DNA from 2 places in the Paenibacillus sp. GL_099_B genome. Region 2 is predicted to be linked to the other one. Evidence: a T-box and tRNA genes for the amino acid it is inferred to sense, from the RefSeq annotation. Region 2 holds a T-box; the other holds one or more tRNA genes.
What was found. The T-box of region 2 lies ahead of tyrS (tyrosine--tRNA ligase). A T-box ahead of a tRNA ligase gene usually reads a tRNA of that ligase, here a tRNA-Tyr.
Positions count from the first base shown of each region.

Region 1: it has a tRNA-Tyr gene. The T-box ahead of tyrS (tyrosine--tRNA ligase) is inferred to sense a tRNA for this amino acid. The anticodon was not compared.

Region 1 covers NZ_CM174430.1:298,860-304,096, reverse strand. Annotated here, with positions in the region: gene iolE (myo-inosose-2 dehydratase) at 1-685, opposite strand, end outside; gene iolD (3D-(3,5/4)-trihydroxycyclohexane-1,2-dione acylhydrolase (decyclizing)) at 800-2,665, opposite strand; tRNA gene AC3ITG_RS01400 (tRNA-Gly) at 2,987-3,057, opposite strand; tRNA gene AC3ITG_RS01395 (tRNA-Pro) at 3,067-3,140, opposite strand; tRNA gene AC3ITG_RS01390 (tRNA-Leu) at 3,148-3,226, opposite strand; tRNA gene AC3ITG_RS01385 (tRNA-Arg) at 3,241-3,317, opposite strand; tRNA gene AC3ITG_RS01380 (tRNA-Gly) at 3,325-3,399, opposite strand; tRNA gene AC3ITG_RS01375 (tRNA-Leu) at 3,410-3,490, opposite strand; tRNA gene AC3ITG_RS01370 (tRNA-Lys) at 3,497-3,572, opposite strand; tRNA gene AC3ITG_RS01365 (tRNA-Tyr) at 3,580-3,665, opposite strand; tRNA gene AC3ITG_RS01360 (tRNA-Thr) at 3,675-3,750, opposite strand; tRNA gene AC3ITG_RS01355 (tRNA-Phe) at 3,769-3,844, opposite strand; tRNA gene AC3ITG_RS01350 (tRNA-Asp) at 4,055-4,132, opposite strand; tRNA gene AC3ITG_RS01345 (tRNA-Met) at 4,160-4,233, opposite strand; tRNA gene AC3ITG_RS01340 (tRNA-Val) at 4,254-4,329, opposite strand; tRNA gene AC3ITG_RS01335 (tRNA-Glu) at 4,454-4,525, opposite strand; tRNA gene AC3ITG_RS01330 (tRNA-Asn) at 4,530-4,605, opposite strand; tRNA gene AC3ITG_RS01325 (tRNA-Ala) at 4,607-4,682, opposite strand; tRNA gene AC3ITG_RS01320 (tRNA-Ile) at 4,711-4,784, opposite strand; rRNA gene rrf (5S ribosomal RNA) at 4,823-4,939, opposite strand; rRNA gene AC3ITG_RS01310 (23S ribosomal RNA) at 5,020-5,237, opposite strand, start outside.
Region 2 covers NZ_CM174430.1:4,375,006-4,380,242, forward strand. Annotated here, with positions in the region: gene AC3ITG_RS19750 (beta-class carbonic anhydrase) at 1-200, shown strand, start outside; gene AC3ITG_RS19755 (PadR family transcriptional regulator) at 375-941, shown strand; gene AC3ITG_RS19760 (hypothetical protein) at 1,041-1,544, shown strand; gene AC3ITG_RS19765 (YxcD family protein) at 1,550-1,828, shown strand; gene tyrS (tyrosine--tRNA ligase) at 1,982-3,241, opposite strand; T-box leader at 3,361-3,582, opposite strand; gene AC3ITG_RS19775 (hypothetical protein) at 3,682-3,822, opposite strand; gene AC3ITG_RS19780 (protein adenylyltransferase SelO) at 3,851-5,237, opposite strand, start outside.

The sequences.
Region 1 (5,237 bases), 3.0 Mb from region 2:
CCCGTGCTTCTTCCAGCACTTGAGGACGGATATCCTTCAGATGAATATAGGCAATCCGGTCATAATGCTTGCGTAGGAGAGCTAACGGGTCGGCTCCGCCGTAGTAAGCATGACCTGTGTCATAGAGCAAATAAACAAGAGATGGGTCAGTCAGTTCCATCAATTTATCGATCTCATCCGGCTGCTCAACAACGGTGCCGCCATGATGATGGTACGTCAGCTTCAACCCGTGCTCACGGGCGATGGCACCTGCTTCGTTCAGCCCCTTAGCAAGGATGTGCCATTCCGATTCACTGAGTCTCAGCACTTCTTTTTCATGCGGTGTCCGCCTTGGATCGAAATGCAGGGAGCCACCTACTTCCGCCGTGCTAATCACCGTGCTGCCCATCGATTGCAGGAACTCCGCGTGTCTGCGATAGCTGTCCAGCTCAGACTGACGATACGCCGGGTCAGAGAACAATACCGATTTCCACTGGGAAACGAGGCGTATATTGCGCTTGCCCAGCTCCTCCCGCAATGTGTCTGGATCCGTGGGATATTTGCGTCCCATCTCCGTACCTGTCAGGCCAAGTCGCTGAATGTCATCCAGAATCTGTTTACATGTTGTTGCATCACCATGCTCCTTTACATCCTCTCCGACCCAGTTGATCGGATGAATCCCGAGCTGAAATGGCAGCTTGTTCATAGCTCCACGTCTCCTTTTATGGTTCAACATTTTTGCATCATTCGATTTAACGCGCGCATTGCCATCTATATCATGCTGATTGAAAGTCACTCTTTGGATTGATGATATGCTCAATTAAATGAGTCTAGCTTTGGCACGGTTTGCCTGCATCGCGTGATGAGCCGTTACCACCTTTTCCTCGTTGGATACTTCTGGAACGCCTACATTCCACCAGGACTCATATCCGCCTGCATTGGTTCCGGGCACGACTGGAATTTCGATTAGTGTAGTCACGGTCTCATTCCGTGCATCTCTGATCGCCTGCTCTAATTGTTCTGTCGTCTCTGCCCTATAGGCTTTGGCTCCAAGGCTGCGGGCATGGGCTGCAAAATCCATAGGCATGTAATCCCCGGTCAGTCGTCCGCTCTCCGCTTCCCGATAACGAAACTCATTGCCGAAACCGTCACTTCCGTGCTCCCGTTGCAAATTGTGAATACACTGAAATCCATTGTTATTGAATAGTAAAATGGTCATCTTCTTCTGTTCCTGCAAGCTCGTCACCAGTTCAGAATGCAGCATCAGGTAACTACCGTCACCCACCATGGCATACACTTCACGATCCGGCTCGGCAAGAGCTGCCCCGAATGCCCCGCTCACCTCATAGCCCATACAGGAGAAGCCATACTCCATGTGGTATGTTTTCGGTGCAGACGCGCGCCACAGACGGTGCAAGTCTCCAGGCAAACTTCCCGCCGCGCACACAATGACGGAAGAAGGGTCAATGCTCCGATTAATAATACCGACCGCGGTCGTCTGTGCCAGTCCTGCCTCATGTTGCAGTCCATAGAGTCGATTCACCTCATCGTTCCATTCATCCCGCAGATCGGCGATCTCGGATGTTCCGTATCCACTGTGGTACTGCCGTCCCTGTAAAGCCGTTTGCAGAGCTTGCAGACCTTCCCGTGCATCAGCCAAAATCGCTTCCCCACCCAATTTGGCGGCATCCATGCCGTTCAGGTTAATATTGATGAAAGCCACTTCGGGATGCTGAAAAGCAGACCGGGACGCCGTCGTAAAATCCGAGAACCGAGTGCCGACGCCGATTACCACATCTGCTTCCCTGGCAAGCCTGTTGGCAGCCAGCGAGCCGGTAACACCGATGGCTCCCACATTAAGTGGGTGGTCCCACGCCAGGGCACTTTTGCCAGCCTGCGTCTCGGCAACCGGAATGCCAAATGCCTCGGCGAATTCAGCCAGCTGTGTGGATGCCTCGGCATACAACACGCCGCCGCCTGCTACGATCAGCGGCTTCCTGCCACGGGCAATCTGCTGCGTTGCCCGTTCAATTGCCGCCTGGACCGGTGGACGACGGTCCAGGTAATGCACCTTGCGGGCGAAGAACGATTCAGGGTAATCGTACGCCTCTGCCTGCACATCCTGCGGCAGCGCCAGCGTTACCGCGCCCGTCTCCGCCGGGTCCATCAGCACGCGCATCGCCTGCGTGGCAGCAATCATCAGCTGTTCGGGACGTACGATGCGATCCCAGTATTTACTGACCGCTTTGAACGGATCAGTGGCTGAAATGGTATAATCGCCGCTTACCTCCAGTTGTTGCAGCACGGGATCGGGCTCACGTGTGGCAAAGTTATCACCCGGAAGCAGTAAAACAGGAATCCGATTGACCGTCGCGGTTGCCGCTGCGGTAATCATGTTCAGTGCACCTGGTCCGATGGATGTCGTGCAGGCATAAATCTGTCTACGGTTCTTCTGCTTGGCATAGGCCGCTGCCGTATGTACCATGCCTTGTTCATTTTTACCCTGCATATACGTTAGACTTCCAGGACTACGCTCCAGTGCCTCTCCAATACCAGTTACGTTGCCGTGACCAAAAATGCCGATAACGCCTTTCACAAACTTGGTTTCTACCCCATCAACGGAAATATATTGCTGATCCAGATATCGGAGCAGTGCCTGAGCCATCGTCAGTCTAATGGTTGTCATGGAATGATCATCTCCCTTCCCTTTAGGGGTTAAGCGCTTAATCTACGTTAAGTTTAAGCGCCTTACCCCTAAAGGTTAAGCGCTTAATTGATATAGTATTACAGGCTGAAGGATTAGGCAAGATATTTTTGTAAGCGTTTTACAAAACGGCAAATAAACATAGCTTTATCACTGTGGTATTGTGTATTATCCCACTGTTAATAAAGCTATGATCCGATAAGTTAATAGTATTGGAGTGAATGTTCAGAGAGCAATGGAAACGTTAAAAAATGCAAAAAAAAGAGATGGCAGAAACCATCTCTTTTTTTTACACTTCTATAAAGCGGGTGATGGGAATCGAACCCACGCTATTAGCTTGGAAGGCTAAAGTTCTACCATTGAACTACACCCGCATGTAAAAATCGGGATGACACGATTTGAACATGCGACCCCCTGGTCCCAAACCAGGTGCTCTACCAAGCTGAGCTACATCCCGTTATCTATACCGGCGAGAGGACTCGAACCTCCACGGTTTCCCACTCGATTTTGAGTCGAGCGCGTCTGCCATTCCGCCACGCCGGCATATGAAGTTATAATGGCGCGCCCTGAGAGATTCGAACTCCCGGCCTTTTGATTCGTAGTCAAACGCTCTATCCAGCTGAGCTAAGGGCGCAAAATATTGGAGCGGACGACGGGAATCGAACCCGCGACCCTCGCCTTGGCAAGGCGATGCTCTACCGCTGAGCCACGTCCGCTTATAAAGGATGCGCGTGGAGGGACTTGAACCCCCACGTCAAAGACGCTAGATCCTAAGTCTAGTGCGTCTGCCAATTCCGCCACACGCGCATATAATGGTGAGTCATGAAGGGCTCGAACCTTCGACACCCTGATTAAAAGTCAGGTGCTCTACCAACTGAGCTAATGACTCAAAAAACTGGTGGAGGATGATGGATTCGAACCACCGAACCCGTACGGGAGCAGATTTACAGTCTGATGCGTTTGGCCGCTTCGCTAATCCTCCAGGATTACATGGTGCCGGCGAGAGGACTTGAACCCCCAACCTACTGATTACAAGTCAGTTGCTCTACCAGTTGAGCTACACCGGCATATTAAGTTGTGATAAATGGTGGCTCGGGACGGAATCGAACCGCCGACACGAGGATTTTCAGTCCTCTGCTCTACCGACTGAGCTACCGAGCCACAATAAAGTTTAATCTTGATACGTTGCACTTTATCTAAGGCGTTCGGTGCCATATAGCAGATTAAGTGAACAACTTCCTCATGTAAAGATTAAAATGGCGGAACCGACGGGATACTCTCACTTCGTTCGAGACTGCGAAGCTGATGCTCTCGAAGTGAATACTCCGACGAACCCAAAAACGGATTCTCATCCCTGAAGCAAAATCAAGATGGCGGAACCGACGGGATTCGAACCCGCGATCTCCTGCGTGACAGGCAGGCATGTTAGGCCAACTACACCACGGTTCCATATCACTTTCTTCAGAGAAAGTATAATTGCGGGGGCAGGATTTGAACCTGCGGCCTTCGGGTTATGAGCCCGACGAGCTACCGGGCTGCTCCACCCCGCGTCGTTATTCAGAAAATGATATGGTGGAGGCTGAGGGGTTCGAACCCCCGACCCTCTGCTTGTAAGGCAGATGCTCTCCCAGCTGAGCTAAGCCTCCATATATATGACCCGTAGGGGATACTCTCACTTCGTTCGAGACTGCGAAGCCATTGCTAACGAAGTTTATCCTCCGACGAACCTTTGGGATTCTCATCCCTTTTTTAAGCTAATAAATATAGCTATGACCCGTAGGGGATTCGAACCCCTGTTACCTCCGTGAAAGGGAGGTGTCTTAACCCCTTGACCAACGGGCCTTAATGGCTCCCCGAACAGGACTCGAACCTGTGACAACTCGATTAACAGTCGAGTGCTCTACCAACTGAGCTATCAGGGAATGGTGGAGCCAAGCGGGATCGAACCGCTGACCTCCTGCTTGCAAGGCAGGCGCTCTCCCAGCTGAGCTATGGCCCCATACACTTTAGTATATCTGGTATTACTATGGGCCCTGGTGGACTCGAACCACCGGCCTCACCCTTATCAGAGGTGCGCTCTAACCAACTGAGCTAAGGGCCCCTATGAAAAACCGAAAAAAAATACCCCAAAGGGGTTTCGCTTGGCGGCGTCCTACTCTCCCAGGACCCTGCGGTCCAAGTACCATCGGCGCTAGAGGGCTTAACGGTCGTGTTCGGGATGGGTACGTGTGGAACCCCTCCGCCATCGCCACCAAACGCATAGCTTAGCTTACATCTCAGAGTTTATTCTCTGAAAACTAGATCCGAAACGAAATGTGCGATTTACAACTTGCATATTGGATAAGCCCTCGACCGATTAGTACTGGTCAGCTCCATGCATTGCTGCACTTCCACCCCCAGCCTATCTACCTCGTCGTCTTCAAGGGGTCTTACATACTGGGAAATCTCATCTTGAGGGGGGCTTCACGCTTAGATGCTTTCAGCGCTTATCCCTTCCGTACATAGCTACCCAGCGGTGCTCCTGGCGGAACAACTGGTACACCAGCGGTACGTC
Region 2 (5,237 bases):
TGGAGAACTCGGGCATACGTTTACAAAAGTGGCTACGCGGGTTTGACAGCGTTGAAGAAGGGGTAAAACATACTGTGGAAGTGATCAAGAAACATCCATTGCTTCCGCCTAATGTACCCGTCCACGGCATGGTCATAGACTCCTACACAGGTGAACTTGATCTTGTCGCAGAGGGGTATGGGCAACAGACATCTCTCTAAATGGTTTTGGGTGCGGACCTCGAGGTCCGCACTCTTTTTTTGTCTAAATTGAGGCAGTTGTTCTGTCAGGTTGTCAAACCATACAGTTTCAGTGTACACTTTTATGAAAGCGGTCAAAGAAAGCAATTTTTATTGTTTTTGCTGGCCCAGCCCTAATATTAAGGAGACATGTGCATGAACATACTTTCCTACGGATTGCTCGGGCTTCTTACCCGCGAGGAGTCATCAGGTTATGATCTAATGCTGAAGATCCAGCCGCATTGGCAGGCTAAGCACAGTCAGATCTATCCCCTCCTCTCCAAAATGGAAAACGATGAGCTTTTAGCCTCCCGCTGGGTGCAACAGTCTGACAAACCGGACAAAAAAATGTATGCAGTCACGGAAAAAGGTATTGAAAAACTGCTGGGATGGATGATCACTCCCGTTACCGCTCCGGTTACGCGTGACGAGTTCAATCTGCGTATTTTATGTGTCGGCATTGCGGAAGATGGAAGCATGAGACGCATTCTGAATGAGCGCAAAAACTGGTTTTTGGAACGCATCCGTTATTTCGAGGATTTGAAATCCCGTATACCTCAGGATAATTTGCGAGTAGGCAGTCGGGAATTCGGAAGTTACATTCTGGTACAAAAAGGGTTAATGAACGCGCAAACAGGCATCGAATGGTGTAACTGGGTAACCCAACTACTCGATGGTCAAGCGGCAATTCAGGACCCTTGTCCAAGTATTTCAGAAAATTAAACAAAATTTGAAACGTTCCTGCAAGTTGACCGTATTACTTGAGTAAGGCCCATTTTTGGGCGAATCAAACAAATTAATCGGGGGGTTACGATCTTTACAATGAAGAAAAAATTCGGAATTAAACATCTCATGATGGTTTTCATGGCCTTTACATTACTGTTTGCAACAGTTGGAGTCGCGAATCCAGATTCTGCTGATGCTAGACGTGGTGGCGGTTTCAAATCGGGAACAAAAAGCTATACCAACACACCTAAGAAATCCGATTCCAACAGCAATGTGAGCAAATCGAATACGAATAACAACTCCAGCAATGGAGCTACAACGAACCGTGGCGGATTCTTCGGCGGTGGCGGTGGATTTATGAAAGGTATGATGCTGGGCGGTCTTGCTGGTATGATGTTCGGCGGATTGTTCGGTGGCATGGGCGCTCTGGGTAACATTCTTGGATTGCTCGTAAACGTAGCTGCAATTATGCTGATCGTTATGCTCGCGATGGCCCTGTTCAGAGCCATTACGAATCGCCGTAAACCAGCAGCAGATGGTCGTTATGACCGCAAAAATGATCGTGATGATGATGACCGTAACAGAAACGGACGGTACTAAGCTCTATGGTTCTAAGCATGGATGAAATTGTCAACGCGATCTGTATTCACATGGCTGAACGTAAGGGTGTTCGCCCAACCGATGTCAATGTGGAACTGAGCTGGGAAGAAGAAACGGGATATTCCGCTGAAGTCTGGATTCAAGGCCGCAGTCAGTACCTGGTTGAATCCAACATGATTGAAGCGATCCTGCGCTACCTGCACAGTGAATACGATATTCGGGCTTACCGTGAGAATGTAAGACTTGATCTGGATGAAGAGATCACAGCGATTGTGAATCAATAAATTAATAACTAATAAGCCATTTGCGGATGGAATATAAAAAGGACCGTCTCCATGATGTCATTGACATGATTGGAGACGGTCCTTTTTTTGTGTTGCTTGGGAAGGTAAGACCTTTGCTTCTACCTCCCCAAGATTCATGCTGCAATATTATTGCTACTTCAATTTCACCAGACTGTAATTTTTCTTGCCTTTGCGGATAATGATGAATTTACCACCGATTGCGTGCTCTGCAGAGACCGTGAATTCAAGTTCCGTAACTTTCTCACCATTCATGGAGATAGCTCCTTTGGTGACATCCTCACGCGCCTGACGTTTGGATGGCTCCAGGCCAAGATCCACGAGCCAGTCTACAATATTTTTCGCTTCACCATCGGTTTCGAAGGTCGGCATTTCTTTAAAGCCTTGCTCGATTTCGTCTGCTGTAAGGGAACGAATGTCTCCGCTGAACAGTGCTGCCGTAATGCGCTTAGCCTGCTCCAGCATATCGTCGCCGTGAACAAATTTCGTCATTTCTTCAGCGAGTGCCTTTTGTGCTTCACGCTTGTGCGGCTCCGTTTCTACCTTTTCAGCCAAAGCTTCAATCTCCTCTTTGCTTAGGAATGTGAAGTATTTCAGGTATTTGATCACATCACGATCATCCGAGTTCGCCCAGAACTGGTAGAATTCGAATGGAGTCGTTTTATTCGCATCAAGCCAGATGGACCCGCCTGCGGATTTACCGAATTTTGTTCCGTCGGATTTGAGCATAAGCGGGATCGTCAGACCGTAAGCTTTTGCTTCTGGCCCTTCTTTTTTACGGATCAGGTCCAGACCGCTTGTAATGTTGCCCCATTGATCGGAACCGCCAATTTGCAGCTGTACATCCTCATGTTGGAACAGGTGCAGGTAATCGAGCGATTGGAGAATCTGGTAGGAGAACTCGGTAAACGAAATTCCGTCTTCCAGTCTGCTCGCAACCACATCTTTGGCCAGCATCGTGTTGAGGTTAAAGTTTTTACCGTAGTCACGCAAAAATTCAATCACATTGATTTTGTGTGTCCAGTCGTAGTTGTTGACCATACGTACCTGATTGTCGCCATCCGTTACAAAAAGCTTTTTCATTTGTGCAGTCAGAGCATCCACATTGGCCTGTACCTCTTCCAACGTTTGAAGAGAACGTTCCGATTGACGACCACTTGGATCACCAATAGTTCCTGTTGCCCCACCAATCAGAATAACCGGACGGTGGCCAGCGAGTTGGAAACGTTTCAGCATCATGAACGGAATCAAATGTCCAATGTGCATGCTGTCTCCTGTAGGGTCAACCCCGCAGTACAAGGAAACCGACGTGGTCTCGGTCAGCTCACGCAGACCCTCCGCATCCGTCTGTTGGTTAATAGCGTCGCGCCATTCCAGTTCATCAATAATATTCAAAACAAGCAACCCCTTCTCTATGCATTGGTATTAGGCCATGATCTACGTTAATTCACAAGGAGCTAAGCCGGGCGAGGCTTTTTTGGACACAAAAAAATCGCCGCCTTGTCATCAATAGACATAGGGACGATTATCATAACCGTGGTACCACCCAACTTGCACAGACAACAACTCACGCGCTGTCCATACCGCTTTCAGCAAAATATCGTTTGCCATTCCGCTTGGCATTACCCAAGTACTCCAGAGTGTAATTCGCAGCCCTTGTATGTATCAGGTTCCATCAACCCCTGACTTTCTGTAACAGGGACAAAGCCGCTACTGCGCTCTATCAACGTAATTCATGTATTCAATTTATAGCCAGTATAGCCGAACGTTAATATCATTGCAAGGTCAAGTATTTATCTTTAGATAGAACAACAGATGAGTGCCTGCGCCAAAGTTTATAAAGACATCATGTTCAACTTCTCGTGGTAATATGCATAAGCCTTGTCTGCAATCTGATCTTCATTGTTCCAAAATTGCTGATCCAGCGTATCCAGCTGTTCAAGTTCCTGTGGGCATGATAATGAAAAAGCTGCCATTGGCAGCCTCTTCATAACAAGTTTTCAATCAGGTTCCACAGAAAGTCCGGTAGGAGGCATCGCACTGCGCAGGCAGTTTCGCGTACTCAGCCTGTTCGGGAGAATGTGCAAACGGGTTTGAAAGAACAGCAAGAAGCTTCTCCATCACACTAAGATCTCCGTGATTCTCTGCTCGGTCCAGTGCTTCTTCCACCCGATGATTACGAGGAATCACCGCCGGGTTGCTAGACTTCATCAATTGCTGCGATTCTTCTTTCCCTTCCTGCTGTCTGCCTAATCTTGCCTGGCGACGCTCATTCCACTCCGCAAACTCTGAAGTATCGAATAAAGGAGCTCCGTTGAGCGTATCAAAGGTCAGTGCGAGGAACGTATTTGTGTAATCTGCACTATGCTTCTCCATCAATTCAAGAAGATCTCTGATTAACGCTTCATCCTCAGCCTCTTCATTAAACAAGCCCAGCTTACTCCGCATTCCCGAGAGCCAGTGGTGATGATACAATTCAGAGAATTGTGCAATCGCATCCTGGGCGATTTGTACAGCCTGTTCTTCATCCTCATGCAGCAGTGGCAGAAGCGTCTCGGCAAACCGAGCCAGATTCCAGCCGCCAATATACGGTTGATTTCCATAGGCATACCGACCTTGCGTGTCAATGGAGCTAAATACCGTCGCTGGATTGTAGGCATCCATAAACGCACACGGCCCATAATCGATGGTTTCACCACTGATGGCCATATTATCTGTATTCATTACGCCATGAATGAAACCAACCTGTTGCCACTTAGCGATAAGTGAAGCCTGCCGCTGAATGACTTCCTGAAGCAACAGCAGATAGCGATTATCGGCTTCCGCAATATCGGGAAAATGCCGTTTCAGTGTATAGTTAGCCAATGCTCTGAGCTCATCAATCGATCCCCATCTGGCTGCGTATTGGAAGGTTGCTACACGTAAATGACTTGAAGCTACTCGAGTCAGGATAGCACCAGGTCGCTCTGTTTCGCGTGTAATGTTTTCTCCAGTAGAAACAACCGCCAGACTTCGCGTTGTTGGAATGCCGAGTGCATACATCGCTTCACTAATAATGTATTCACGCAGCATTGGCCCAACAGCAGCACGTCCATCACCTCCGCGAGAATATGGGGTTCTTCCGGAACCTTTCAGCTGGATATCCACTCGCTCGCCTTGTGGCGTGATCTGTTCTCCCAGCAGCAAAGCCCGTCCATCACCAAGCATGTTAAAATTACCGAACTGATGACCCGCATAGGCCTGAGACAGAGGCTCGGCACCTTCCGGAATCAGGTTTCCTGCAAACACCTCCGCTCCTTCATCACTGTTCAGTGCCTCAACATTCAGCCCCAGGCTGGCTGCAAGCAACGTATTGAAGATGATCAACTTCGGTGATTGAACAGGTACCGCA